DNA from 4 places in the Streptomyces sp. NBC_01077 genome. Region 1 is predicted to be linked to each of the others. Evidence: riboswitches for the same ligand, from Rfam matches in the RefSeq annotation. Region 1 holds a riboswitch; each other region holds the start of a gene.

Region 1 (7,040 bases):
TAAAAGTGTCGAATGATCGAATATCGATCAGAGTGGGGTTGATTGGTCGACCCATGGGTCAGATGGTCGACTCGCGGACTCGCGGACTCGCGGACTCGCGGTCGAGGTGATCGTGCGGCTGGCTCACGGTCAGCGGCACGGCCTGACGGAAGACAGGCAGAGGCCCGGTGTCGGACACGGGGGATCTCCGACACCAGGCCTCTGTTGAATATTGTACGAGACTCCGGGGAGTGGTACGTACACACGGCCTGCACACCGCAGCGCCCTGGTCGCCCGCGCGACGCGCCACGGGCGAACGGCGGGCGCACGGGGTAGAAGTCGTCTGAGACGCGGATGCGGCCGAGCGGGCCCTCGCCCCCCTCGGCCGCGTCGCCGGTGACGACGAGGAGGCCGCCGTGGAAGGCAGAAGCAAAGGGTTCGTGCATTCCTTCAACCGCACCGGCGGCTACGGATTCGTCGTCCCCGTGGGCTCCGAGGAGCAGGTCTGGTTCAGCGCCGAGGACATCGAGGGGGAGGGCCGCACGCTCTCCGAGGGGCAGCAGGTCTCCTTCGTCCTGGTCCTGGGGGACGGCCGCTTCGAGGCCAAGGAGCTGCGCATCTGAGACGGGACCGGCGCCGGTTCGCCACCGGCGGCGCCCCCGGGCCGCCGAGCGGGCCGGTGGTACTGTGCCGAGGCCAGTCGCACCTTTGTACGCACCTGAACGGGTACGTGCACGGGTCAGGGAATCCGGTGCGAAACCGGAACTGACGCGCAGCGGTGAGGGCGACGGGCGGAGCATCGGCCACTGGGCGGCACGACGGGCCCGGGAAGGCGCTCCGTCCGGCTGACCCCGAGTCCGAAGACCTGCTGGCGGCCCCGGCGGCACGCTGTCGTACGGGGAGCACCGTACGACAGGCTCCGCGTATGAGCCGTGGCCGCAGAGGAAGTTCCCGTGCCGCTCGCACACCCCGCCCGCTCCGCCGCGCTGTTCCTGGCCGCCGGCACACTGATCCTCACCGCGACCGGGTGCGGGGGCGGGACCGCCGCCCCGTCCGCGAAGAGCACCGGGGGTACGACCTCGGGCCACCCCGTGACACTCGACGACAACTGCGGACAGCGGGTCACCGTCGACCGGCCACCGCAGCGGGCCGTCGCCCTCGACCAGGGTGCGGCGGAGATCATGCTCGCCCTCGGCCTCGCCGACCGCATGGTGGGCACCGCGACCTGGACGGACCCGGTGCTCAAGGGCCTGGAGAAGGAGAACGCGAAGGTCCCGCGCCTCGCCGACCGCTACCCCTCCTTCGAGAAGGTCCTCGACGCCGAACCCGACTTCGCGGCGGCCTCCTTCGCGTACACCCTCGGCAAGGGCGGGGTGGCGCCCCGTGAGCGCTTCGAGAAGCTCGGCGTCCCCACCTACCTCTCGCCCACCGACTGCGTCGGCAAGGACAACAGCGGCGACGGCGACGGGGTCCGTACCCGGCCGCTGACCATGGAGACGGTGTACGGCGAAATCCGCGACCTGGCCCGGGTGTTCGCCGTTCCGGAGCGTGGCGAGAAGCTCGTCGCCTCGCTCAGGACACGGGTGGCCAAGGCCACTTCCACGGGCGACTTCACGGACGTCACGGTCCTCTACTGGTTCGCCAACGCGGAATCGCCCTACATGGCGGGCTGTTGCGGCGCCCCCGGCATCGTCACCCGCACCCTCGGCATGAAGAACGTCTTCGACGACACGCGCGCGGAGTGGCCCCAGATCAACTGGGAGACCGTCGCCGACCGCGACCCCGACGTCCTCGTGATCGGCGACCTGACCCGCCGCTCGCAGTCGGCCGAGAGCGCCGCCAAGAAGATCGAGTTCCTGGAGTCCGACCCGGTCACCCGGAACATGACGGCGGTACGGAAGAAGCGGTACGTGCTGCTCAGCGGCCAGGCGATGAACCCGACCCTGCGGACGGTCGAGGGCGTCGAGAAGGTGGCGGCCGCGCTCCGCTCGTACGGTCTCGCGAAGTGACCGCGACCTCGCCCGCCCGGTCCGCGCTCGTCGTACGCGGAGGGGGCGCCGCGCTGCTGTGGACGGTGGCGGGGCTCGCGGTCCTGGCGGCCTCCGTCGCCGTGGCGATCACCATCGGCCCGGCCGACATCGGTGTCGGCGACGTCTGGTCCGTGGTCGCCGCCCACCTCGGCGGGGGAGTCTCGGAGGTCTCGCCGATCCGGGACGGCATCGTGTGGGACCTGCGGCTGCCCCGTACCCTCCTCGCCGCCGTCTGCGGCGCCGGGCTCGCGGTCTGCGGGGCGGTGATGCAGTCGCTGCTGCGCAACCCGCTCGCCGACCCCTTCGTCCTCGGCGTCTCCTCCGGCGCCTCGACCGGCGCGGTCGCCGTCGTCGTCCTGGGTGTCGGCGGGGGAGTCCTCTCCGTCACCGGAGGGGCGTTCCTGGGGGCGGTGTGCTCCTTCGGTCTCGTGCTGCTCCTGAGCCACACCCTGGGTGGCTCGACGGACCGCGTGGTCCTCTCGGGCGTCGCCGCGATGCAGCTCTTCTCGGCCCTCACCTCGTTCGTCGTGATGACGGCGGCCGACGCCGAGACCACGCGCGGCGTGCTGTTCTGGCTGCTCGGCTCGCTCGGCGGGGCCGGCTGGAGCGATGTGGCGGTGTGCTTCGCGGTCCTCGCGGCGGCGCTGCTGGTCTGCGGCGGGCACGCGAGGACGCTGGACGCGTTCGCGTTCGGCGAGGAGGCCGCGGCGTCGCTCGGCGTCGCCGTCGCCAGGACCCGGCTGATCCTGCTGTGCGTCACCGCGCTCCTGACGGCGGCTCTGGTCTCCGCGGCGGGAGCGATCGGCTTCGTCGGCCTCGTCCTGCCGCACGCCGCACGGGCGCTCGCCGGCCCGGGGCACGCGAAGCTGCTGCCGGTCACGGCCGTGACGGGGGCGGTGTTCCTCGTGTGGGCGGACACGCTGGCGCGCACGGTCCTCGACCCCCAGGAGGTGCCGGTGGGCGTGGTGACCTCGCTGATCGGCGTACCGGCCTTCGTGCTGGTCCTGTACCGCACGAGGAGCACGCGATGACAACGAGCCCCGCCACGCGCGCGTGTACCGGCCCTCACGCCTCCGCCGGGCTCCGCGCCGACCGCGTCTCGCGTATCGCCGGTGGCAGCCTCGTCCTCGACGGGGTCACCCTCACCCTCACGCCCGGAACCGTCACCGGCCTCCTCGGGCCCAACGGTTCGGGGAAGTCCACGCTCCTGCGGCTCCTCGCGGGTGTCCTCGCACCGGACTCCGGGGTCGTCACCCTCGACGGCGACCCGCTCGGGACGCTCGGACGCCGGACCGTCGCCCGGCGCCTCGCCACCGTCGAGCAACAGGCCGACACCCAGACCGACCTGACCGTCGCCGACGTCGTACGCCTCGGCCGCGTCCCGCACCGCCGTGCCTGGACGCCGCCCTCGACGGCCGACGAGACCGCCGTACGCTCCGCCCTCGCACGCACCGGCCTCACCGACCGGGCCCGGCAGCCCTGGCGCACCCTCTCCGGCGGCGAACGCCAGCGCGTCCAGATCGCCCGCGCCCTCGCCCAGGAGCCGCGCGAGCTGCTCCTCGACGAACCCACCAACCACCTCGACATCCAGCACCAGCTGGACCTCCTGGCCCTCGTCGCCGAGCTGCGGCTCACCGCCGTCGTCGCCCTCCACGACCTGAACCTGGCGGCGATGCACTGCGACCGGCTCGTGGTCCTGGCGAACGGCCGCGTCGTCGCCTCCGGCACCCCGGACGAGGTCCTCACCGAGAAGCTGATCGCCGACGTCTACCGCGTCCGCGCCGCCGTGACCCGCCCGGACCCCGGCGGACCTCCCCACATCCGCTTCCTGGGCACGGTCCCGGGCCCGGCCGGCTGAGGGCCGCCCGCCCGCCTGCCTACGATGGGCCCATGTCTGAGCGCGAAGATCCCGCGGCCGCGGCCGCGTCCCGCCCGCACGAGCGGACGCCGGGAGCGCTCGAACTCTCGGCGGCGGCGGAGGTGTTCGGCCTGCTCTCCGACCCCACCCGGCTGCACCTGGTCTGGCTGCTCACCCGGGGCGAGGCCGATGTGACCGCCCTGACGGAGGCCTGCGGGGCGGCGCGCCCCGCCGTCAGTCAGCACCTGGCCAAGCTGCGCCTCGCCGGGCTCGTCCAGTCCCGGAAGGACGGACGCCGGGTCGTGTACGCCATGCCGGACGGGCACCTGAAGCGTCTGGTGGTCGAGGCGATCAGCCGTGCCGACCACGAGGTGAGCGGGGAGCCCTGGCACGACTGAGAGGTCCCCTGCAGGCCCCCTGAAGTCAACATGTGCGCAACCATGCACATGTCGGCTACCGTGGAGACGTCCGCAGTCCGCCGTGGCCGACCGGGGCGTCTCATGCTGTCCGTGCTGCGCAACCCCACGTACCGCCGCCTGTTCGGCGCGCAGGTCGTCGCCCTCACCGGCACCGGCCTGGCGACCGTGGCCCTGAGTCTCCTCGCGTACGACCTGGCGGGCACGAACGCCGCCGCCGTGCTCGGCACCGCCCTCGCGATCAAGATGGCCGCGTACGTCGTGATCGCCCCGCTCGTCGGGGCCCTCGCCGACCGCGTACCCCGGCGGGCGCTGCTCGTCTCCATGGACCTGGCGCGGGCGACGGTCGTGCTCGCCCTGCCGTTCGTCAACCGGATCTGGCAGGTGTACGTACTGATCCTGCTGCTCCAGGCCGCCTCGGCCGCCTTCACGCCGGCCTTCCAGGCGACGATCCCGCAGGTGCTGCCCGGCGAACGCGACTACACCGAGGCCCTGTCGCTCGCCCGGCTCGCGTACGACCTGGAGAGCCTGGCGAGCCCGGTCCTCGCCGCCGCGCTGCTGACCGTCGTCCCGTACGGCTGGCTCTTCACCGGCACCGCCGTGGGGTTCCTCGCCTCCGCCCTCCTGGTGCGCACGACGGCCCTCCCGGACGCGGACCCGGAGCCCTCCGGCGCCGGAGACCCCTGCCCGCGGACGTACGCCAAGGCGGTCTCCGGGATCCGGCTCGTGTTCGCCTCCCCGCGCCTGCGGGCCCTCCTCGCCCTCGACCTGGCCGTCGCGGCGGCCGGTGCCGTGGTCCTGGTCGACACCGTGATCCTCGTCCGTGACACCCTCGGCCGTCCCGCCGGCGACGTACCGCTCGCCCTCGGCGCGTACGGCGCGGGCTCGATGGTGGTGGCCCTGCTGCTGCCGCGCGTCCTGGCACGGGGCGGCGACCGCGCGGTCATGGTCCGGGCCGCCTTCGTCCTGCCCGGGGCCCTGGCGCTCCTGGCCCTCGGCCTCACCGTCGCGCCCGGAGCCTGGTCATGGCCCGCCCTGCTCACGGTCTGGCTGGTCACCGGCGCCGCGGGCTCGGCGGTGCTCACCCCCGGCGGCAGGGTGGTGCGCCGCTCCGTCCGGAGCGCCGACCTGCCCGCCGCCTTCGCGGCCCGGTTCTCCCTCTCGCACGCCTGCTGGCTGCTCACCTACCCGCTCGCCGGCTGGCTCGCCGCGACGGCGGGCCCGGCCACCTCGGCGGCCGTCCTCACCACCGTGGCGCTGGTGGGGGCCGCGGGCGCGGCGAGGCTGTGGCCGGGGGCGGACTCGCCGTCGCCCCGGCCGACGCCCGCCCGCGCCTCCGCGTCCGGCCCGGCCCGCGCCTCCGCGTCCGGCCCGGCCCCCGCCTCCGTTCAGCGCGGCAGTCGCATCTCCAGGCCGTCCAGAACCACCTCAAGGCCGTAGAAGAACTTCTCGTCCCGGATGGCGACCGGGTCGATCGTCGCGTGCACGGCGGCGTCCGCGTACGCCTCGGTGAGGTGGTCGTGCCCGGCCGCCGCCTGCTGCGCGGCCGGCATCAGGCCGGCGATGAGGTCCGCCTCCGTGCTCCCCGAGCGTGCGACCGTGATGAGCCAGGCCGCCTCCGTCGTGCTCATGCCGATGACGTACGACAGGACGGTGTCGATCGCGCGGCTCGGCTCCGGGAAGCCGGCGGCCGTGAACAGTCCGGCGAGCCGCTCCGAGTACGACATCAGGTTGGGTCCCAGGTAGGCGAGGCCCGCCTGTCCGAGGACGGACGAGAGCCACGGGTGACGCAGGGCCGTCGCCCGGAACGAGACCGCCGCCTCGGTGGCGGCGGCGCGCCAGGGGCTGCCCGGCGGCGGGACGGTGAACTCGGCCGCGACCTCGTCCACGGCGAGCTCCATCAGCTCGTCCTTGGTCGCGACATGGCGGTAGAGGGAGGTCGCGCCCGCGTTCAGGCGGGCGCCGAGCTTGCGCATGCTGAGCGCCTCGATGCCGTCGGCGTCGAGCATGACGATCGCCTCGCGGACGATCGACGCGCGGCTGAGCGCGGGCTGATCGGGGGTGGGCTGCTGCCGTGCCCACACGGACGGGACGGGGTTCGCCTTGCCGGCCATGGTCCTCCTTCGGTGCCGCTTCCTTGGGTACTGCGTACGGCGTTCGCATCCAGCGTACAGCGATCGGGGGTTGCGAACACTGTGCGCAGCTGCGTACAGTGTTCGCATCGAAGGAAACGAGCGCCGACGGAAGCCGAGCGCTTCCGAAGCCGAGGGGGAAGTCCCATGGAAACCCAGACCCGCAACCCACGCCGCTGGTGGATCCTGGTCGTGCTGTGCCTCAGCACGCTGGTCCTTGTGGTCGACAGCATGGCGCTGACCGTCGCGGTCCCGTCCATGACCGAGGACATCGGTGCGAGCGCCCAGGACATCCAGTGGATCCTGGACTCCTACATCCTGGTCTTCGCGGGACTCCTGCTCACCTCGGGAAGCCTCGGTGACCGCTTCGGCCGCCGGAAGATCATGATCATCGGTCTGCTGCTCTTCGGCGCGGCCTCCCTGGCCGCGACGGTCTGCACCACCCCCGGCGAGGTCATCGCCGCACGGGTCACCATGGGTGTCGGCGGCGCGCTGATCATGCCCTCGACGCTCTCCATCCTCATCACCGTCTTCGACGAGGACGAGCGCCCCCGGGCGATGGCGGCCTGGGGCTCGGTCTCGATGCTCGGCCTGGTCGGCAGCCCGGTCCTCGGCGGCTTCCTGA
Region 2 (7,040 bases), 5.8 Mb from region 1:
TCGCGCACCTCGTCGACGGCGGCCCACGGGTACTCCGCACCGAGCCTGGCCAGTTCCTCGTCAAGTACCCACAGCACCTTCTCGCGGTCGATCACCCGGTGCCGCAGCCACTGCCAGACCTGGACCCGCGCGATCTCCGCGGTGGCCGCGTCCTCCATCAGGCCGCCGAGGGCGACGGCTCCCTGGCCGCGCAGCCAGGCGTCGAAGTAGCGCAGGGCCACCGCGATGTTGGTGCGCACGCCCTCTTCGGTCGGCGGGCCGCTGATCCGTCGTACGGAGAGCAGGTCCGCGGCTGCCACCTGGACGTCCTCGCGGCCGCGGTCGAGCTGGTGCGGGCGGTCGCCGAGTACGCAGTCGAAGACCTCCCGGCAGACCGGGACGAGACCGGGGTGCGCGACCCAGGAGCCGTCGAAGCCGTCCTCGGCCTCCCGCTCCTTGTCGAGCCGGACCTTGGCGAGGGCCGCCTCGTTCGTGGCCGGGTCCTTGCTCGGAACCTGGGCGGCCATGCCGCCGATGGCGTGGGCGCCGCGCCGGTGGCAGGTGCGCACCAGGAGTTCGGTGTACGCGCGCATGAAGGGCGCGGTCATGGTGACCTTCGCCCGGTCGGGCAGCAGGAAGTCGGTGCGGTGGCCGAAGGTCTTGATCAGGCTGAACAGGTAGTCCCAGCGCCCGGCGTTGAGGCCGGAGCTGTGCTCGCGGAGCTCGTAGAGGATCTCCTCCATCTGGAACGCGGCGGTGATCGTCTCGATGAGGACGGTGGCGCGGACGGTGCCCCGGGGGATGCCGAGCAGCTCCTGGGCGAGGACGAACACGTCGTTCCACAGCCGCGCTTCGTAGTGGTTCTCCAGCTTGGGGAGGTAGAAGTACGGGCCGTGCCCGGCATCGATCTGACGCTGCGCGCAGTGGAAGAAGTACAGCCCGAAGTCGACGAGCGAGGCCGGGACCGGGCTTCCGGCGAGCTCCAGGTGCTGCTCGTCGAGGTGCCAGCCGCGCGGCCGGACCACGAGGGTGGCGGGGTTCTCGCCGAGGCGGTACTCCTTTCCCTCCGGTGTCGTGAAGTCGATGCGGCGCTCGATGGCGTCGAGCAGGGTGAGCTGGCCGCCGATGACGTTGTCCCAGGTGGGTGCGGTGGCGTCCTCGAAGTCCGCCATCCACACCTGGGCGCCGGAGTTGAGGGCGTGGACGGCCATGCGCCGGTCGGGCGGGCCGGTGATTTCGACCCGGCGGTCGGTCAGGCCCGGCGCCGGCGGGGCGACCTGCCAGGAAGGGTCGGCGCGGACGGCCGAGGTGGCGACGGGGAAGTCGAGCGGGGAGCCGGTGGCGAGCCGGATGGCCTGCCGGCGGCGCTCCTTCAGGAGCCACTGCCGGCGTTCGCCGAAGGCGGCGGCGAGCCGGCCGACGAAGTCCAGCGCGTCGGGGGTGAGGATCTCGTGGTGGCGGTCACCGGGGGCGGCCAGGACACGGACATGACGGGTCGGGGCGCTGGTGGTCATCGAACTCTCCTGAGCTGCGGGGTGAACGGGGGCGGACGGGGACGGTCGCTCGCCCCCGTTCGGCCGGGGCGCGAGCCGGCCGGGCGCCGGAGGGTCGGCTAGTGGAACTGCTCTTCCTCGGTGGAGCCGGCGAGCGCAGTGGTGGAGGAGGCCGGGTTGACGGCGGTGGAGACGAGGTCGAAGTAGCCGGTGCCGACCTCGCGCTGGTGCCTGACTGCGGTGAAGCCCTGCGCCTGGGCGGCGAACTCCCGCTCCTGGAGGTCCACATAGGCGGTCATGCCGTGTTCGGCGTAGCCGCGGGCGAGGTCGAACATGCCGTGGTTGAGGGAGTGGAAGCCGGCCAGCGTGATGAACTGGAACCGGTAGCCCATCGCGCCCAACTCTCGTTGGAACTTGGCGATCTGGTCGTCGTCGAGCGCGGCCTTCCAGTTGAAGGACGGCGAGCAGTTGTACGCGAGCATCTGGTCCGGGTACTCGGCGTGGATCGCCTCGGCGAACTCGCGGGCCTGAGCGAGGTCCGGGGTGCCGGTCTCGACCCAGATCAGATCGGCGTACGGGGCGTAGGCGAGGCCGCGGGCGATGACCGGGGCCATGCCGTTCTGGACCCGGTAGAAGCCTTCGGCGGTGCGCTCGCCGGTGACGAACTGCGCGTCGCGCTCGTCGACGTCGCTGGTGATGAGGTTGGCGGCGAGGGCGTCCGTGCGGGCGATGATCAGGGTCGGGGTGTCGGCGATGTCGGCGGCGAGGCGGGCCGCGTTCAGGGTGCGGATGTGCTGGGCGGTCGGCACGAGGACCTTGCCGCCGAGGTGTCCGCACTTCTTCTCCGAGGCCAGCTGGTCCTCGTAGTGGATGCCGGCCGCACCGGCCGCGATCATCGCCTTGGTCAGCTCGAAGGCGTTGAGGGGGCCGCCGAAGCCGGCCTCGGCGTCGGCGACGATCGGCGCGAGCCAGTCGATGCCCTCGTCGGCCGAAGCGGTCGAGCCGCCCTCGGCGGTGGCGATCTGGTCGGCCCGCAGCAGCGCGTTGTTGATCCGACGGACCACCTGGGGAACGGAGTTGACCGGGTACAGGCTCTGGTCGGGGTAGGTGTGGCCCGCCTGGTTGGCGTCGGCGGCGACCTGCCAGCCGGAGAGGTAGATCGCCTGGAGACCGGCGCGCACCTGCTGGACGGCCTGCCCGCCGGTCAGCGCGCCCAGGGCGTGGATGTAGTCCTGCTCGTGCAGCTGTCGCCAGAGCCGCTCGGCCCCGCGCCGGGCCAGGGTGTGCTCCTCGCGGACACTGCCGGAGAGCCGTACGACGTCCTCGGCACCGTACGTGCGCTCGATGCCGGCCCAGCGGGGTTCCGCGGCCCAGCGCTCGGCCAGCCGTGCGGCCGCCGTGGATACCGCCGCTGCCGTCGTGTTCGTGTCTGCCATGACCGTCACCGTCTCCATGAGTCGTTCGAGCGGGCCGTGCACGTCAAAGGTGCAAAGGCTTGGCACTGTGTGCCGTTGTTGAGGGGTGCGGCCCGCCGTCCCTCGTGGAGCGAACTGGGCAATCGTGCCGAACCGCCGGCCGATACCCGCCGGGATCACCGACATCAGGGCATGAATCGCGCCCGGTGGTACCGCCGCGCCGCCTGGATCGGCGGGCCGCAGGACGACTCTCCCAATGACACTGGGTGCCATCAAGCAGGGATGATTGCCAACTTCTGCGAATCTTCCCGCGAGGTTTTGCCAAGTCTGCCAAGGCCGGCCCGCGCGGATTCCCGCGTAGGCTGAGGCGACGGACGAGGGGGCCCGGTGAGCAAGACGTATGCGGGAGCGCGGCTGCGGCGGCTGCGCGAGGAGCGGCGGATGAGCCAGGCGGAGCTGGCGCGCGTCCTGGCCATCTCGCCCAGCTACCTGAACCAGATGGAGCACGACTCACGACCGCTGACCGTGCCCGTCCTGCTGCGGCTGACCGAGGCCTTCGGCGTCGACCCCGGCTTCTTCTCGGAGCGCGACACCAGCCGGCTCGTCGCGGATCTGCGCGAGGCGCTGGCCGGGGAGGTCGCCGAGGCCCGGGTCTCCGCCTCCGACCTCGCCGAGCTCGCCTCCCGGATGCCGGCCGTCGCCCAGGTCCTCCTGGACCTCGGCCGCCGTGGGCAGCGGCTCGCCGAGGGCCTGGCCGGGGTGGCGGACGGCCGGGGCGGGGACCGGGGTGGACCGCTCTCCCCGCACGAGGAGATCCGCGAGTTCTTCTACCGCCGCCAGAACTACCTCCACGAGACCGACCTCGCCGCCGAGGAACTGGCCCGCGGCATCGGAATCCGGCCCGGAGAAGTCGTCCGCGCGCTCTCCACCCGGCTGGCGGACCGGCACGGCGTACAGGTCGTCGGAGACTCGGCGGGCGGTTCCGAGCGGCTGCACCACTACGAGGAATCCGGGCGCGTGCTCCACCTCTCCGCGCGGCTGCGGCCCGGCCAGCAGGCGTTCCGGATGGCCACGCAGCTGGCGTTGCTCGAATACGGGGACGAGCTGGACCGGCTTGCCGCGGAGGACTTCCCGGCCGGGTCCACCCCGCACGGCCTGGCCCGGATCGGGATCGCCAACTACTTCGCCGCCGCGCTGATCCTCCCCTACGGGGCCTTCCACAGGGCCGCCGAGGCGTTCCGCTACGACATCGAGCGGCTCATCGACCACTTCGGACTCGGCTACGAGACGGTCTGCCACCGGCTGAGCACCCTCCAACGTCCCAGGCTGCGCGGGGTCCCTTTCTCCTTCGTGCGCGTGGACCGGGCGGGGAACATGTCCAAGCGGCAGTCCGCGACCGGATTCCACTTCTCCCGCGCGGGCGGCACCTGCCCGCTGTGGAACGTGTACGAGGCGTTCGCCGCGCCCGGCCGGATCCACGTCCAGGTCGCGGCCATGCCCGACGGGCAGCGCCACCTCTGGACGGCCCGCGCCGTCACCCGGCACCGGGGCGGCTGGGGCGAGCCGGGCAAGACCTTCGCCATCGGTCTCGGCTGCGAGATCCGCCACGCGTCCCGGCTCGTGTACTCGGACGGGATCGACCTCGACAACGCCGGGGCCGCCACCCCGATCGGCATGGGTTGCCGGCTCTGCGAGCGCCTCGACTGCCCCCAGCGCGCGGTCCCTCCGCTGGGTCGCCCGCTCGCCGTGGACGAGAACACCAGCACGTTCGTCCCGTACCAGGTCGCCGACCGCCGCGTCTGAGACCTCGACGGGGGCGGTGCCGGCCACCGCCCGGACGGCGCGGGGCGCGCCGGAGTGGGGGTGGACTTACCAGGACGTCCAACTATATGTTCGTGAGAAGCCCGCGGTGCAGGGAAGCCGGTGTGAATCCGGCGCGGTCCCGCCACTGTGACCGGGGAGTGTGCTCTTCAGAAGTACAGGCCACTGGCGGAAACCATCCGTCGGGAAGGCCGGAGAGCGCGCGCTGATCCGGGAGTCAGGATACCGGCCGTGGGGTGTTCCGTGTTGTCCACGAGGATGGAGCAGACACGCATGGCACCGGTACGTGACCACGGCCCAGGTGATCCGGCGGAGTACCCGAACGGCGAGGCCCTGTCCCCGCGTTCGTGACTCGACGAGGGCGCCCACGCCTTCCCCTGTCCCGCGGTCGGACCCGCGGTGTGAACTCCCGATCGGTGTCGCACCGTGCTCCTCACCGCGCCTTCCTCGGATCCTCACCTGACGAGAGCAGGCTTCGATGGTCCGCGAACTCACCCATTTCATCGGCGGAAAGCACACCACCGGCACGTCCGGTCTCTTCGCCGACGTGTACGACCCCAACACCGGCGCCGTCCAGGCCAGGGTCCCCCTGGCCGGGCGCGCCGACACCGAGGCGGCGATCGCCGACGCCGAGGAGGCCCAGCGGGAATGGGGCCGATGGAACCCGCAGCGGCGCGCCCGCGTCCTGCTGCGCTTCCTCCAACTCGTCGAGGGCGAACGGGACTCCCTGGCCCGGCTGCTCTCCGCCGAGCACGGCAAGACCGTCGCCGACGCCCACGGCGACCTGCAACGCGGGCTGGAGGTCGTGGAGTTCGCCGCCGGTATCCCGCACCTCCTCAAGGGCGAGTTCACGGACAGCGCCGGCACCGGCATCGACGTCCACTCGCTGCGCAGCCCGCTGGGCGTCGTCGCCGGGATCACCCCCTTCAACTTCCCCGCGATGATCCCGCTGTGGAAGGCCGCACCTGCCCTGGCCTGTGGAAACGCCTTCATCCTCAAGCCGTCGGAGCGCGACCCGTCCGTACCGCTGCGGCTCGCCGAGCTGTTCCTGGAGGCCGGACTGCCGCCCGGCGTGCTCAACGTCGTCAACGGCGGCAGGGAAGCCGTCGACACCCTCCTCGAAGACCCCCGCGTCCAGGCCCTCGGCTTCGTCGGCTCCACCCCGATCGCCGCGCACATCTATGCCACCGCCGCCGCCCACGGCAAGCGCGCCCAATGCTTCGGCGGCGCCAAGAACCACATGATCGTGATGCCCGACGCCGACCTCGACCAGGCCGTCGAGGCGCTGATCGGCGCCGGATACGGCTCCGCAGGCGAGCGCTGCATGGCGATCTCCGTCGCCGTCCCGGTGGGGGAGGAGACCGCCGACGCGCTGGTGGCGAAACTGAAGGAGCGCATCGCGACCCTCCGTATCGGCACCTCCGACGACCCCGACGCCGACTTCGGGCCGCTCGTCGGCCGGGACGCCCTGGAACGGGTGAACGGCTACGTCGGGATCGGTGTCGGCGAGGGCGCCGAACTCGTCGTGGACGGCCGGGGGTTCACCCTCACCGGGCACGAGAACGGCTTCTTCGCCGGGGCGTCGCTCTTCGACCGGGTCACCCCCTCGATGCGGATCTACCAGGAGGAGATCTTCGGCCCCGTCCTGTGCGTCGTACGGGCCGCCGACTACGAGGAGGCCCTGCGGCTGCCCAGCGAGCACCCCTACGGCAACGGTGTCGCCATCTTCACCCGCGACGGCGACACCGCCCGCGACTTCACCCGCCGCGTCAACACCGGCATGGTCGGCGTCAACGTCCCCATCCCGGTCCCCGTGGCCTACCACACCTTCGGCGGCTGGAAGCGCTCCGGATTCGGCGACCTGAACCAGCACGGCCCCGACGCCGTCCGCTTCTACACCCGCACCAAGACCGTCACCTCGCGCTGGCCCTCCGGGGTCAAGGAAGGCGCGAGCTTCACCATCCCGACGATGGGATGAGCGCCGTGACCACCCTCACCGAGGACCAGCTCGCCCTCGCCGAAGTCACCCTCGACTTCGCCCAGGAACAGCTCGCCCCGCACGCCGTGACCTGGGACCAGGACAAGCACTTCCCCGTCGACGTCATCCGCAGAGCCGCCTCGCTCGGCCTCGGCGGAGTCTACGTACGGGAGGAACACGGAGGCTCCGGACTCACCCGGGCCGACGGCGTCCTCGTCTTCGAGACCCTGGCGACCGGCTGCCCCTCGATCGCCGGCTACCTCTCCATCCACAACATGGTCGCCTGGATGATCGACCGGTACGGGGACCATGCCCAGCGCGCCCGCCGGCTGCCCGGCCTCTGCTCCGCCGAGA
Region 3 (7,040 bases), 2.6 Mb from region 1:
TGGGCGTCGCAGAGGATCGGCGCACCGGTCCGGAGCGCGGCGCGGGCGTTCGCGACGACCTGCGGCGACCAGGCGATGTCGCGTACGAGGTCGGTCATGCCGCAGGCGTGGATCATCCGGACCGCCACCTGGGCGACGTCGGCGGGCAGCCCCGCCAGATCCGCCTCGGCGCGGATCGTGGCAAAGGACCGGCGGTAGATCTCCGCCCCGTCCTTCTCGTAGTCGAACATCCTGTTGCTCTCGCTCATCTCGTCGTACGGGCCGCGGTCACGGCTTCGGGCAGGGCGGTACGGGGGGTGGGGACGCCGTCCACCAGGTAGTCGCCGCCGGCGGTGGCGAGGACGTCGGTCCAGTCGCCGTGCGGGTGTCCGCAGCGGCGCTCGCACCCGGAGAAGTGCACGGGGAGGCCGGGGCGGTCGGTGTGGTCGGGGCGGCTGGAGAGGCCTGGGCGGTCGGGGTGCACGGGGAGGCCGGTGTGGTCGGGGCGTGGGCCCGGGACCGCGTCCGCGCGGACGTCGGCGAGGGACTTGGCGCAGCCGGGCCGCCCGGTGCAGGCGGTGACGCCTGCCCAGGGGGAGTCGGCGCGGGTGATGAGCCCGGCTGCGTCGAGGGCGGGCAGCCGCTCGGCGCCGGCCCCCACCACGACGACTCCGCGCCAGGGCGTGAGCCGTACCTCGTCGGCGGGAAGCAGCGCCCGGAGCTGGGCGGCGGTGAGCCGGCCGAGCGGGGCGAGGAGGGAGAGGGCGGCGGCGCCGAGGGTGCCGGGGGGGAGGGGAGGGCCTTGGGGAAGCTCCGGCGCGGCTACGGGCTCCGCCGTCACCCCCGACTCCGCCACGTCCACCTCGTACCCCTCAGGGAGTTCCCGGACCCGCCAGGCCCCGGTTCCGGCCTTCCGCGCCGCGGCCAGGAACCCGCCCGCCACCGCCAGGGCCGCGCCGGGCGCGTCGGAGCCCGAGAGGCGGACGGCTCGCCCGCCGACGTGCAGCTGCGCCTCGCCGCGACCCACTGCGACCAAGGTCACATCCCCGCCGAGCCCGGCCACGTCACCGCGCCCGTCGTCGAGGACGAAGAGGAACCGGCCGGAGAGCGCCGCCGCCCAGGGCGCGGCGCACAGGAGCGCGTCCAGCTCGCGGGCCCACAACTGCACGTCGGCGGTGCCGAGTCCGTCGAGGCCCGCGGCCGGGGAGGCCACGATGTTGCGGACGCGTTCGTGGGTGGGGGAGGGCAGCAGGCCCGCCTCGTCGAGGAGCGCCGCCAGCTCCGCCCCGCAGTCGTCCGTGAGGCCGCGCAGCTCCGCGTTGCCGCGCGAGGTGATGCTGATCCGTCCGTCGCCGAGGGTCTCCGCCGCATCCGCAAGGGTCTCGACCTGACGTGACGTCAAGCGTCCTGCGGGCAGGCGGAGTCGGGCGAGGCGGCCGTCGTCGGCGGAGTGCAGGCGCAGCGCCCCGGGGCACGCGTCGCCACGGTCCCGTATGCGAGGTTCGCCCGGCTCGGGCACCGGGGGCGGGGTGGGCGGCATGGCGGCGAGCATACCGACGGGCCACCGGGCGGCCACCGGGTGTGATCCGGCCGACTCGGCCGTCCGCCCCGGCCCGTCGACCGCACGATCTACTATGCAGACGGCATGGGGTCCCAGGACCCCGGGGAGGAAGCCCGGTGAGAATCCGGCGCGGTCCCGCCACTGTGAGCCGGTCCGGTCCGTGCGTCAGCACGATCCCGGGCAGGTGAGTCAGGAACTCCCGCCGTCCATACGACCACCCGGGGCGCGGACAACCCCGAGGAAGGCCTGCGCTCGCCATGCTTCTGCTGCTGTCGCACTCCGACACCGACCTGCTCAGCGCCCGCGCGGCCGGCGGCCCGGTGGAGTACCGCTTCGCCAACCCCGCCCGTCTCCCCCTCGCCGAGCTGACCGGTCTCCTGGCCGACGCCGAGCTCGTCGTCGTACGCCTCCTCGGCGGCCTCCGTTCCTGGGAGGAGGGCCTCGACGCGGTCCGCGCGGCCGGCAAGCCGGTGGTCGTCCTCAGCGGCGAACAGGCCCCCGACGCACAGCTGATGGAGGCGTCCACCGTCCCCGTCGGCGTCGCCACCGAGGCGCACGCCTATCTCGCGCACGGCGGCCCCGCGAACCTGGAGCAGCTGGCCCGCTTCCTCTCCGACACCGTCCTGCTCACCGGTCACGGCTTCGAGTCCCCGGCGGCCGCCCCCACCTGGGGCCCGCTGGAGCGCACGCCCCGGACGACCGACGGTCCGACGATCGCGGTGCTCTACTACCGCGCCCACCACATGAGCGGGAACACCGGCTTCGTCGACTCGCTGTGCGAGGCGATCGAGGACGCCGGAGCGCAGGCGCTCCCGCTGTACGTGGCGTCCCTGCGCGCCCCCGAGCCGGAGCTGCTCGACCGCCTCCGTACCGCCGACGCGATCGTCACCACCGTCCTCGCGGCGGGCGGTACCAAGCCCGCCGAAGCGCAGGCCGGCGGCGACGAGGAGGCCTGGGACGCGGGCGCGCTCGCCTCGCTCGACGTGCCGATCCTGCAGGCGCTCTGCCTGACGGGTTCGCGCGCCGCCTGGGAGGAGAACGACGAGGGCCTCTCCCCGCTGGACGCCGCCAGCCAGGTCGCCGTCCCCGAGTTCGACGGCCGGCTCATCACCGTCCCGTTCTCCTTCAAGGAGATCGACGAGGACGGCCTGCCCGCGTACGTCGCCGATGCCGAGCGCGCGGCCCGCGTCGCCGGGATCGCCGTACGGCACGCCCGGCTCCGGCACATCCCGAACGCCGAGAAGAGGCTGGCACTCGTCCTCTCCGCGTACCCGACGAAGCACTCCCGCATCGGCAACGCCGTCGGTCTGGACACCCCCGCCTCCGCCGTCTCCCTCCTGCGCCGTCTGATCGCCGAGGGGTACGACTTCGGTCCCGCCGAGGAGCTCCCGGGCCTGGTCTCCGGCGACGGCGACGAGCTGATCTACGCCCTCATCGAGGCCGGCGGCCACGACCAGGACTGGCTCACCGAGGAACAGCTGGCGAAGAACCCCGTCCGCATCCCGGCCGCCGACTACAAGCGCTGGTACGCGACGCTCCCCGAGGAGCTGCGGACCCACGTGGAGGAGCACTGGGGCCCGGCGCCCGGCGAGATGTTCCTCGACCGGTCCCGCAATCCCGAGGGCGACATCGTCCTCGCCGCGCTCCGCCGCGGGAACCTGCTGATCCTCATCCAGCCGCCGCGCGGCTTCGGCGAGAACCCGATCGCGATCTACCACGACCCCGATCTCCCGCCGTCCCACCACTACCTGGCCGCCTACCGCTGGATCGCCGCCCGCGCCGAGGACGGCGGCTTCGGCGCCGACGCCATGGTCCACCTGGGCAAGCACGGCAACCTGGAGTGGCTGCCCGGCAAGAACGCCGGCCTGTCCGCCGCCTGCGGCCCCGACGCGGCCCTCGGCGACATCCCCCTGGTCTACCCGTTCCTCGTCAACGACCCGGGCGAGGGCACGCAGGCCAAGCGGCGCGTGCACGCGACCCTCGTCGACCACCTGGTGCCGCCGATGGCCCGCGCCGACTCGTACGGCGACATCGCGCGTCTTGAGCAGCTGCTCGACGAGTACGCGCAGATCTCGTCCATGGACCCGGCGAAGCTGCCCGCGATCCGCGCCCAGATCTGGACCCTCATCCAGGCCGCCAAGCTCGACCACGACCTGGGCCTGGAGCAGCGCCCCGAGGACGACGGCTTCGACGACTTCCTGCTGCACGTCGACGGCTGGCTGTGCGAGGTCAAGGACGCCCAGATCCGCGACGGTCTGCACGTCCTCGGCGGCGCCCCGGAGGGCGAGGCCCGGGTCAACCTGGTCCTCTCCATCCTGCGCGCCCGCCAGATCTGGGGCGGCACGCAGGCGCTGCCCGGTCTGCGCGAGGCCCTCGGTCTCGACGAGTCGGCCGCGACCCGCACGACCGCCGACGAGGCGGAGGCGAAGGCCCGCGAGCTCGTCGAGGCGATGGAGGCGGCGGACTGGTCCGTGGACTCCGTCCCGACCGTGGCCGCCGCCTACGGCTCCGACGTGCACGCCGTGCTGCGGTTCGCCTGCGAGCAGGTCGTGCCGCGCCTGGCCGCCACCACCGACGAGCTGACGCACGCCGTGCACGCCCTGAACGGCGGCTTCGTCCCGGCCGGCCCGTCCGGCTCGCCGCTGCGCGGCCTGGTCAACGTCCTGCCGACCGGCCGGAACTTCTACTCGGTCGACCCGAAGGCCGTGCCGTCCCGGCTCGCCTGGGAGACCGGGCAGGCGCTCGCCGACTCCCTCCTGGAGCGCTACCGCACCGACAACGGCGAGTGGCCGACGTCCGTGGGCCTCTCCCTGTGGGGCACCAGCGCGATGCGCACCGCCGGCGACGACGTGGCCGAGGCGCTCGCCCTGCTCGGCGTCCGTCCGCTGTGGGACGAGGCCTCGCGCCGCGTGAACGGCCTGGAGCCGATCCCGCTCGCCGAGCTCGGCCGCCCGCGCGTCGACGTCACCCTGCGCATCTCGGGCTTCTTCCGGGACGCGTTCCCGCACGTCATCGGGCTCCTCGACGACGCCGTACGGCTGGTCGCCGGTCTGGAGGGCGAGTCGGCCGAGGAGAACTACGTCCGGGCGCACGCGCAGGCCGACCTCGCCGAGCACGGCGACGAGCGGCGCGCCACGACCCGTATCTTCGGCTCCCGCCCCGGTACGTACGGCGCGGGCATCCTCCAGCTGATCGACTCGCGCGACTGGCGCACGGACGCGGACCTCGCCGAGGTGTACACGGTGTGGGGCGGGTACGCGTACGGGCGCGGGCTCGAAGGCCGCCCGGCGCGCGCCGAGATGGAGACGGCGTACAAGCGGATCGCGGTCGCCGCGAAGAACACCGACACCCGCGAGCACGACATCGCCGACTCCGACGACTACTTCCAGTACCACGGCGGCATGGTGGCGACCGTCCGCGCGCTCAAGGGCACGGCCCCCGAGGCGTACATCGGCGACTCCACCCGCCCCGAGACCGTCCGCACCCGGACGCTCGTCGAGGAGACCTCCCGGGTCTTCCGCGCGCGGGTGGTCAACCCGCGCTGGATCGAGGCGATGCGCCGCCACGGCTACAAGGGCGCGTTCGAGCTGGCGGCGACCGTCGACTACCTCTTCGGGTACGACGCCACGACGGGCGTCGTCGCCGACTGGATGTACGACAAGCTCACCCAGGAGTACGTGCTCGACCCGGAGAACCAGGCCTTCCTGAAGGAGGCCAACCCGTGGGCCCTGCACGGCATCGCGGAGCGGCTCCTCGAAGCCGAGTCGCGCGGCATGTGGGAGAAGCCGGACCCGGAGACCCTTGCCGCGCTGCGCCAGGTGTTCCTGGAGACCGAGGGAGACCTCGAAGGAGACGCCGACCCGAACGACTAGATCGTCATGAGGGAGGGGGCCGGTGCCAGTTCCAGGCGGCGGCCCCGGAAGCCCTCCCTGAGGCGCCGGTCGTGGGTGACCACGACCAGCGTGCCCGGGTAGTACGCGAGCGCGGCCTCGATCTCCTCCACGAGCGCCGGGGCCAGATGGTTGGTCGGCTCGTCGAGGAGGAGCAGATCGGCCGGTTCGGTGACGAGGCGCGCCAGTTCCAGTTTCCGGCGCTGTCCTGTCGACAGATACCGGACCGGGGTTGTCAGGTCCCCGGCGGAGAAGAGACCGAGGGCGAGCAGTTCGTCCGTACGGTCCGCTCCGAAGGCCTCGCCCACCGTACGGGGGTCGGTGGGTGGGGCCGTCTCCTGACGGAGCATGCCCACCCGGGCGGGCACCTTCACCGTGCCCGTGTCCGGGGCGAGTTCGCCCGCGAGCACCTTCAGGAGCGTGCTCTTCCCCGCGCCGTTGGGGCCGGTGACCAGGAGCCGTTCGCCCGCGTCGAGGTGGAGGGCGTCGAGGCACAGCCGGCCGTCCACGCGTACGTCCGTGAGGTCGACGGGCGCGCCCCCGGCCGCGATGCCGGCGAGGTCCGCGCGGAACCGGAGCGGTTCCGGCGGCGCGGGCACCGCGTCGGCCGTCAGCCGGGCGAGGCGCTCGCGGGCGGCCCGGATACGGCTCATCGCACCGTGCGCCCGTGACCGGGCCCGGAAGGCGCCCGCCCCGCTGAACGAGGCCGGGGCCTTGCGCGGGATGGCCGAGAAACGGTCGATGTGGGTGTCCGCGAGGGCCCTGTACCGGGCGAGTTCGGCCTTCCACTCCTCGTACTCCCGCTGCCGACGGGCCCGTTCGGCGGCGCGTCCGGCGAGATAGCCGGCGTAGCCGTTGCCGTAGCGGCGGACGGTGTGGCGGTCCTCGTCGACCTCCAGGACGGAGGTGGCGACCCGGTCGAGGAAGACCCGGTCGTGGGAGACGGCGACGACCGTGCCCCGGTGGGCCCGCAGCCGCTCCTCCAGCCAGGCCACGGCCTCGTCGTCGAGGTCGTTGGTCGGCTCGTCGAGCAGCAGCAGTTCGGGTTCGGCCGCGAGGACGGCGGCGAGCGCGAGCCGGGAACGCTGCCCGCCCGAGAGGGTGCCGAGGGTTCGGGAGCGGTCGAGCGGGCCGGGTTCGCCGAGCCGCCGGAGCGTGGTCTCGACCCGCCGGTCGGCCCCGGCCCCGCCCCGGGCCTCGTGGGCGGCGAGCAGCTCCGCGTACCCGGCGAGGTCACCGGTCACGGCGAGCTCCGCCTCGGCCGCCCGGATCGCCCGCTCCAGCTCCCGTACGTCCGCGAGCACGTGGTCGACGGCGTCGCCGACGGTCGCGGTCGGGGGAAGGTCCAGGGTCTGGGCGAGGTGGCCGCGGCCGCCGGGGGCCTCGACGGTCACCGTGCCGTTGTCGGGGGGCTCGAGACCGGCGAGGAGCCGGAGGAGGGTGGACTTCCCGGAGCCGTTGTCGCCGACGACACCGAGGCGTTCACCGGGGCGGACGGTGAGGGAGACCCGGTCGAGCACGGTCCGGTGGTGGACGCCGTGCCGATCGTGGAGGGAGGGGTCGTCGTAGCGCTTGCTGACATCGGTGAGTTGGACACGGAACAAGGGCGG
Region 4 (7,040 bases), 4.7 Mb from region 1:
TGGGTTCCACCCGCGCCGCCTGGGCCTGCATGGCCTGGGCACGCCCGATCTCGGCGCCCTCGCGGGTGACGAAGGAGTTGAGGGACATGTTCTGCCCCTTGAACGGCGCCACCTTGAGTCCTTTTCGGACCAGCCAGCGGCAGATGCCGGCCGTCACGACGCTCTTTCCGGCGTCGGACGTGGTCCCGGCGACGAGCAGTCCCCCACCCCTCATGCGTTCCTCCGCTTCCGGGCCCCCAGGGCGCCGATGATCAGGCGGCCGCCCACGCAGGCGGCCAGAGTGAGTCCGGTGACCCGGCGCGACAGCCGTACGGCCCGGTCGATGTCGGTCACCTCGACGGCGCGCCCCTCCCCGTTGAGCACCGGCCGGTGTTCGACCCGTCCGCCGTACGACAGGGTGCCCCCGAGCCGTACGCCGAGCGCGCCCGCGAAGGAGGCCTCGACCGGGCCCGCGTTGGGGCTGGGATGCTTCCCCGCGTCCGCCCGCCAGGCCTTCAGCGCACCCCGCGGGTTCCCTCCGGCGACGGTCGCGAGTACGGCGGTCAGCCGGGCGCCGGGCCAGCCGGCCACGTCGTCGAGCCGGGCCGAGGCCCAGCCGAAGCGGCGGTGGCGGGGCGACTTGTGGCCGACCATCGCGTCGAGGGTGTTGACGGCCCGGAAGCCGACCAGGCCGGGTACGCCCGCGACCGCGCCCCAGAACAGGGCGCCGACCACGGCGTCGGAGGTGTTCTCGGCGACCGATTCGACGACGGCGCGCGCCATCGCGGGCCCGTCCAGGGACTGCGGGTCGCGCCCGCACAGATGCGGCAGCCGCTCCCGGGCGACGTCCAGGTCCCCGGCGGCGAGCGCCCCGCCGATCGCGCGGGCCTCCCGCCCCAGGCTCGTACCGCCGACGACGGCCCACACGGCGGCGGCGGTCAGGGCGACGGTGGCGGCCGGCCGGTTCCGTACGGCCCGGGCGGCGAGCGCTCCGAGGGCGGCGGTGGAGCCGGCGCAGACGGCGGTGTGCAGGGCACCCCAGCCGCGGTGGTCGTGGTGGAGGCGGTTCTCGACCGCGGCGGCCGCCCGGCCGAACGCGGCGACGGGATGTCCGCGGCGGGGGTCGCCGATGAGCAGGTCGACGGCGAGACCCGCGGCCGCGCCGTACGCGAATCCGTCCGGGGAGAGGCGGCTGGTACTGCTGCGGCCGGGCATGGCGCATGTCCTCACTCAGGGTCCGCGCCCTGGATCGACGTGACCGGCGGCGAGAGTTCCTGACTCCCGGACCCTTCGGATCCGGTCACAGTGGCGGGACCGCGCCGGATTCGCACCGGACTTCCTCTACTGCCGCCGTAATGGCCTCGGCAGTCCACCACGGCCCGAGAACACCCGTCAACTCACCCTTGACCTGCGTCGGGTCACTGTGCGAAGCACCACAGACACGCCGCCGTGACGACGACGGCCGGGCGGTCCGCACCCGAAGGTGCGGACCGCCCGGCCGGTGTGCCGTGGACCGTCGGAGGGGCCTCAGGCGACGATCAGATAGATGCCGTACGCCACTGCCGAGAGGCAGAGGGCGAAGCAGGCGTAGGCGCCGGTGCGGGCCAGGGTGGCGGAGCCTCCCTGGGCGGCGGCCTGCTCCTGCTTGGAGAGGCCGATGACGCCGAGGGTGAAGAGGCCCACCAGCGCGACGGTCGCCACGAGGCTGACTCCGAAGACGGAGCCGAGAGCTGCCCAGTCGATCTTCATGTCGTTCGTTCCTTACACCGCTGCGGCGGGGGCGGAGGGAGCGGCCGGGTCGGTGGGAGCCGGTGCGGGGATGGTGGTCTTGAGGTCCTCGTCCGCGACGGCGGCGACGGTACCGGCGGCCGGCGGCGGGGTGACGGCCGCGATGGCGGTGGTCACGACGCCCGCGGGCTCGGCGTCGAGGTCGTCGGCGGTGACGTTGTTGTGGTCGACCGGCTTGCGGCGGGACAGCGACCAGATGACGCCCGAGCCGGCGACCAGCAGGACCGCGACGGCGGCGATGCCCCAGGGGCCCTGCTTGGTGAGGAACTCGGCACCGGCGCCGACCAGGCCCGCGGCGGGCAGGGTCAGACCCCAGGCGACGAACATCCGGGTCGCGGTCGACCAGCGGACGACACCGCCCTTGCGGCCGAGACCGGCGCCCATCACGGCACCCGAGCAGGACTGGGTGGTGGAGAGGGAGAAGCCGAGGTGCGAGGAGGCCAGGATGACCGTCGCGGCGCTGGTCTGGGCGGCGAAGCCCTGCTGCGGACGGAGGTCGGTGAGGCCCTTGCCCATGGTGCGGATGATGCGCCAGCCACCGAGGTAGGTGCCGAGGGCGATCGCGATACCGGCGGAGACGATGACCCACATCGGCGGGTTGGAGCCGGGGGCGAGGACGCCACCGGTGACCAGGGCCAGGGTGATGATGCCCATCGTCTTCTGGGCGTCGTTGGTGCCGTGGGCGAGGGAGACGAGACCGGCGGACGCGATCTGGCCGACCCGGTAGCCCTTGGCGGTGTGCTTCTCGTCGGTCTTGGCGCCGATCCTGTACGTCAGCCGGGTGGCCAGCATCGCGGCGAGACCGGCGACGATCGGAGCGGCGACGGCCGGGATGAGGACCTTGGTGACGATGGTGGGGCCGTTCACGGCCGACCAGCCGGCCGACATGACCGCGGCGCCGATGAGGCCGCCGAAGAGGGCGTGGGAGGAGCTGGACGGAAGTCCGAGCAGCCAGGTCAGCAGATTCCAGAGGATGGCGCCGACCAGCGCGGCGAAGATCACCTCTGTACGGATGCCCTCTTCGTTGATGATCCCGCCGGAGATCGTCTTGGCGACCTCCACGGACAGGAACGCGCCGACGAGGTTCAGCACGGCGGACATGGCCACCGCCGTCTTCGGCTTGAGTGCACCGGTCGAGATGGTCGTGGCCATCGCGTTCGCGGTGTCGTGGAAACCGTTCGTGAAATCGAACACGAGAGCTGTCACGACCACAATGGCGAGCAGCAGCGTGATGTGTTCCATTTACCCAGGCAATCGTTTGACGTCAGTGGCTGGACGAACGTAAGCAACCTGGATGAACGGAAGGTGAACTGGGTCGGGCGGTGTGGTGTCCCGAACCGGTGTCAACAGATTCCGCTTGTGGTCCCGGCACGCGAACTGTCCACGATGCGGGCACCCCGCAACCTCGGGTAATACCGGCCAACACCGGGCACATGCGACCTGCCCCGGTTCCTCCTCCGCCACCCGGTTCCGCTCCCTGGACGGAACCATCCGACCGGGGGACCCCGCGGACGAGACCCACGTCACTCCGCGGAGTGCGCAGGAGTGCCCCGGAGGCCTCGGGTGCAGGAGCCGTCCGTACCCTCCTGTCCGACCTCCCGTCCGGGGCCGTACGGGTCCCACCGGTGGCAGTCCGTCCCCACCCTGCCGAGACTGGGAACGTGCGCCCGGCTACAGCGACGGCAGCGGCCGTCACCACCCTGCTCGGTGTCGGCGCGGCCGCGTTCGCGGTCGGCCGGTACGCCAGCGACGTCGCCCTCAGGGCGCCGTCCGGACGTCCCCTGCCCGGAGATCCCAAACTCACCGTGCACGTCACGGGCCCTGAGCGGATCACCCTCACCCGCAGCCTCGCCTCGCTGCGCCCCGGTACGTACGGGATGGAGGGCCACGGCCAGCACGCCGTCGTCGGCCCCGTCCTCGACCGGGTCCCGCACACCGCCGACACCGTCGTCCGGCGCCTCGAACGGGTCGAGCGCGGGGTGCTCGGCCCCGGCACCCGCGTCCGCCTCACCCCCCAGCTGCACATCGGCACGCCGATCAGCGCCCTCGGGCTCGCCCATGAGGACGTCGAGATCCCCGGCGAGCTCGGCCCCCTGCCGGCCTGGCTGGTGGCAGCTCCCCGCACCACCTGGGTGATCGCCCTGCACGGCCTCGGCACCACCCGCGAGCACCCGCTGAACCTCGTCTCCTTCTACAACCGCCGCAAGATCCCCGTCCTCGTCCCCGCCTACCGCGGCGACGAGGGAGCACCCGCCTCCCCGGACGGTCTCGCCCACCTCGGCGACTCCGAATGGCGCGACGTCGACGCCGCCATCCGCTACGCCGTCCACCGGGGCGCCGCCAAGGTCGTGCTGCACGGCTGGGGGACCGGGGCCTCGATGGCCCTGCGCGCCGCCGCCGAGTCGGGGGTGCGCGACCGGATCAGCGGCCTCGTCCTCGACTCGCCGGTCCTGGACTGGGAGGCCACCCTCCGCAACCTCGCCGCGGCCCACCACGTCCCCGGCCCCCTGCTCCCGCTCGCCGTCCGCGCCGCCCAGGGCAGGACCGGACCGCACGGCGACCTGCTCCGGGCCGCCTCCGCACCGGAGGCCCTGCGCGTCCCCGTCCTCCTCTTCCACGGGCCCGACGACACCATCGCCCCCTACGAGCCGTCCGTCGAACTCGCCGCCCGCCGCCCCGGCCTGGTCACCCTCCAGACCGTGCGGCACGCACCGCACGCGTCGATGTGGAACGCCGACCCGGTCCGCTACGAGGAGGCCCTGCGCCGCTTCCTCACCCCGCTCCTCTAGGGCCCCGCAGGGGGCGCCGGGGACGGCGCGGCCGATTCCGATTGGGCTTTCGGGCCGTCAGCGGGAAGACTGCCCCCGTGACGTCTCGAAAGCCCGATGAACCATTGGCGCGCAACTCCAGACTCCGACTCGTCCGCCCGCGGGCGCTGGCCACCGCCCGACGGGCCGTGACGACCCGGCGCACCCGGCCGGCGCCGCGGCCGCCCGAGGGCACTCCGCCCCGCGCGGAGCTCGCCCGCCAGGCCCGGCACGTCCTCGCCGACGCCGTACGGATCGCCCGCTGGGCCGCCGTCGAGCGCGGCGCCGTAGCGGCACCCCGCACCGGCCCCGGAGCCGTCCCCGCCCAGGAACGGGCCGCCGCCGCACTGAACCTGACGCCCGGCCAGATCCGGGCCGGCTGGGACCGCGCCCGCCTCGCCGGACTCGTCGAGCTCCACGGCGACACCGCCCGCCCCGGCTGGCGGCTGCACGCCTGGGACCGTGACGACTCCGCCGTGCTGCGCGGCTGGGTCGCCCTCTTCGACGCCTGGTCCCTGGTGCACCCGGCCCCCGAGGGTGTCGAGCCGAGCGCCGTCGCGGAGGTCGTCGAGGCCCTCCCGCAGGTCCTGTCGCTGCTCCAGCTCTCCCAGGGCCCGGTCCTCGTCCCCGCCCTCCTCGACCTGCTCGGCCAGCGCGTCGAGGAACTGCGCGAGGAGCGCTGCGAGGTCCCGGTGGCGGAGCCGGCCCCCGAGGCCGCCGACGCGCCCGCCGTGGACGGCACCGACGGTCTCCCCGCCCTGCTCGACTGGGCCCTCGAAGGCCTGGCGGCCGTCGGCGCGCTCACCCTGGACCCCGGTGCGGAGGGGCGTCACGCCACCCTGACCCCGCTCGGCAACTGGGCGGTCTGGGTCAAGCTGGAGCAGATCTGCGTCGCCGCGCAGAGCCCCGCCGGGAACATCGAGCAGTCCGCCGAGGACATGCTCCGCGGCTGCGCCCGACTGACCCCCGGCCCGGCCCGCGCCGAGTACCGCGCCTGGCTCGCGGCCCGCACCCTCTCCAGCGCGGTGACCGAACTGCTCGCCGTCGCCCGCGGTGAGGACGCGCTGCTGCGCGGGCTCGCCTTCGAGGCGCTCCGCGTCGTCGGCGCCCCCGCCGAGGCCGAGGTGCGGGCCACGGTCGCCGAACCGTCCCTGCGGCCGTACGCACTGCTCTGGCTCGCCGAGTACGAGGGTGCCGACCCCGACGACGCCCAGGAGGTCCTCACCCGTGAGGAGTCCACCTGGCTCTGGGTGGACACGGCCGCGGCCGTCGCCGACCACGGCGAGAGCGAACTGCTCGTCCGGCACCTCGACTCCGCCGTGCAGGGCACCGTCCCGGCGCTCCTCGACGAGATCAGGGCCGTCGGCCACCCCCGTACCGTCCAGGTCCTGGTCGCCCTCGCGGCCGCCCACCCGGACCCGGCCCTGGCCAAGGCGGTCCGCCGGGCGGCCTTCCAGGTCCACACCGGGGGAGCGTGACGGGGATCCCCGCCCGGGGGAGCGGGACGGGATCCCCGCCCGGGGAGAGTGACGAGAGGCGTGCACCCCGCCCGGCGCCGGACTACTCCGCGGCGCCGGGGGTGTACGTCCCGAAGCTCCAGATGTTGCCCTCGGCGTCCCGGGCCATGTAGTCCCGCGCGCCGTAGTCCTGGTCCTTGGGCGGCATCACGATCTCGATGCCATGGGCCACCGCCCGCGCGTGGTGCTCGTCGACGTCGTCCACGTGCACGAACACGCCGACCGGGCCGGCGTCGGCCATCAGCTTGTCGAACTCGCTGCCGGTGCCCTTGCTGCCCAGCATCACCATGCCGTTCCCGTAGGACAGCTCGGCGTGCGCCACGCGCCCGTCCTCACCCTCGTACACCGCGTTCGCACGGAAGCCGAACCCCTCCGTGAGCAGGGTGATCGCCGCCTTCGCGTCCTCGTACGTCAGCGTCGGACAGACGTGGGGTGCCTCAGCCATCCCGATCACTTCCTCTCGATTCAGTCGAATGTGACCCAGGTCTCAGTCTGGCAGTCCGCACCGGCAATCAGCGGAAGGTGTTGCACCGGGCCATGTCGCCCGTCCTGTAGCCCTCGTAGAACCACTGCTGGCGCTGGGCCGCGGAGCCGTGGGTCCAGTTCTCCGGGGTCACCCGGCCCTGGAACTTCTCCTGGATCCGGTCGTCGCCCACCGCGGCCGCCGCGTCCAGGCCGTCCCGGATGTCCTCGTCCGTCAGCCGGGTGAGCACCGGCCGGCCGGTCCGGTCGTCGGGCGTGGTCGTGGCGTGCCGGGCCCACACGCCCGCGTAGCAGTCGGCCTGGAGCTCGACCCGGACGGCGTTGGAGTTCGCGCCGGTCCGCCCGTCCTGCGCGCGGCTCAGGGTCCCCATCAGGTTCTGGATGTGGTGGCCGTACTCGTGCGCCACCACGTACGCCTGGGCGAAGGGCCCGCCGCTGGACCCGAACTTGGTGCGCAGCTCGTCGA

Evidence for each region. Region 1 has a riboswitch for cobalamin ahead of OG462_RS33715 (ABC transporter substrate-binding protein). Riboswitches for the same ligand answer to the same signal wherever they lie in the genome.
Region 2: another riboswitch for cobalamin. It lies ahead of OG462_RS07385 (CoA-acylating methylmalonate-semialdehyde dehydrogenase); the one in region 1 lies ahead of OG462_RS33715 (ABC transporter substrate-binding protein).
Region 3: another riboswitch for cobalamin. It lies ahead of cobN (cobaltochelatase subunit CobN); the one in region 1 lies ahead of OG462_RS33715 (ABC transporter substrate-binding protein).
Region 4: another riboswitch for cobalamin. It lies ahead of OG462_RS12305 (cobalamin biosynthesis protein); the one in region 1 lies ahead of OG462_RS33715 (ABC transporter substrate-binding protein).

The regions. Positions count from the first base shown of each region.
Region 1 covers NZ_CP108669.1:7,446,374-7,453,413, forward strand. Annotated here, with positions in the region: gene OG462_RS33710 (cold-shock protein) at 396-602, shown strand; cobalamin riboswitch at 721-846, shown strand; gene OG462_RS33715 (ABC transporter substrate-binding protein) at 933-1,988, shown strand; gene OG462_RS33720 (FecCD family ABC transporter permease) at 1,985-3,040, shown strand; gene OG462_RS33725 (ABC transporter ATP-binding protein) at 3,037-3,867, shown strand; gene OG462_RS33730 (ArsR/SmtB family transcription factor) at 3,900-4,265, shown strand; gene OG462_RS33735 (MFS transporter) at 4,368-5,723, shown strand; gene OG462_RS33740 (TetR/AcrR family transcriptional regulator C-terminal domain-containing protein) at 5,672-6,397, opposite strand; gene OG462_RS33745 (MFS transporter) at 6,563-7,040, shown strand, end outside.
Region 2 covers NZ_CP108669.1:1,659,483-1,666,522, reverse strand. Annotated here, with positions in the region: gene aceB (malate synthase A) at 1-1,493, opposite strand, end outside; gene aceA (isocitrate lyase) at 1,592-2,908, opposite strand; gene OG462_RS07390 (short-chain fatty acyl-CoA regulator family protein) at 3,275-4,690, shown strand; cobalamin riboswitch at 4,778-4,957, shown strand; gene OG462_RS07385 (CoA-acylating methylmalonate-semialdehyde dehydrogenase) at 5,187-6,686, shown strand; gene OG462_RS07380 (acyl-CoA dehydrogenase family protein) at 6,683-7,040, shown strand, end outside.
Region 3 covers NZ_CP108669.1:4,808,958-4,815,997, reverse strand. Annotated here, with positions in the region: gene OG462_RS21610 (precorrin-8X methylmutase) at 1-230, opposite strand, end outside; gene OG462_RS21605 (cobalamin biosynthesis protein CobG) at 245-1,531, opposite strand; cobalamin riboswitch at 1,604-1,762, shown strand; gene cobN (cobaltochelatase subunit CobN) at 1,798-5,412, shown strand; gene abc-f (ribosomal protection-like ABC-F family protein) at 5,409-7,034, opposite strand.
Region 4 covers NZ_CP108669.1:2,750,267-2,757,306, reverse strand. Annotated here, with positions in the region: gene OG462_RS12310 (cobyric acid synthase) at 1-214, opposite strand, end outside; gene OG462_RS12305 (cobalamin biosynthesis protein) at 211-1,194, opposite strand; cobalamin riboswitch at 1,228-1,360, opposite strand; gene OG462_RS12300 (hypothetical protein) at 1,507-1,728, opposite strand; gene OG462_RS12295 (anion permease) at 1,741-3,009, opposite strand; gene OG462_RS12290 (alpha/beta hydrolase) at 3,429-4,556, shown strand; gene OG462_RS12285 (hypothetical protein) at 4,634-6,052, shown strand; gene OG462_RS12280 (VOC family protein) at 6,135-6,536, opposite strand; gene OG462_RS12275 (neutral zinc metallopeptidase) at 6,604-7,040, opposite strand, start outside.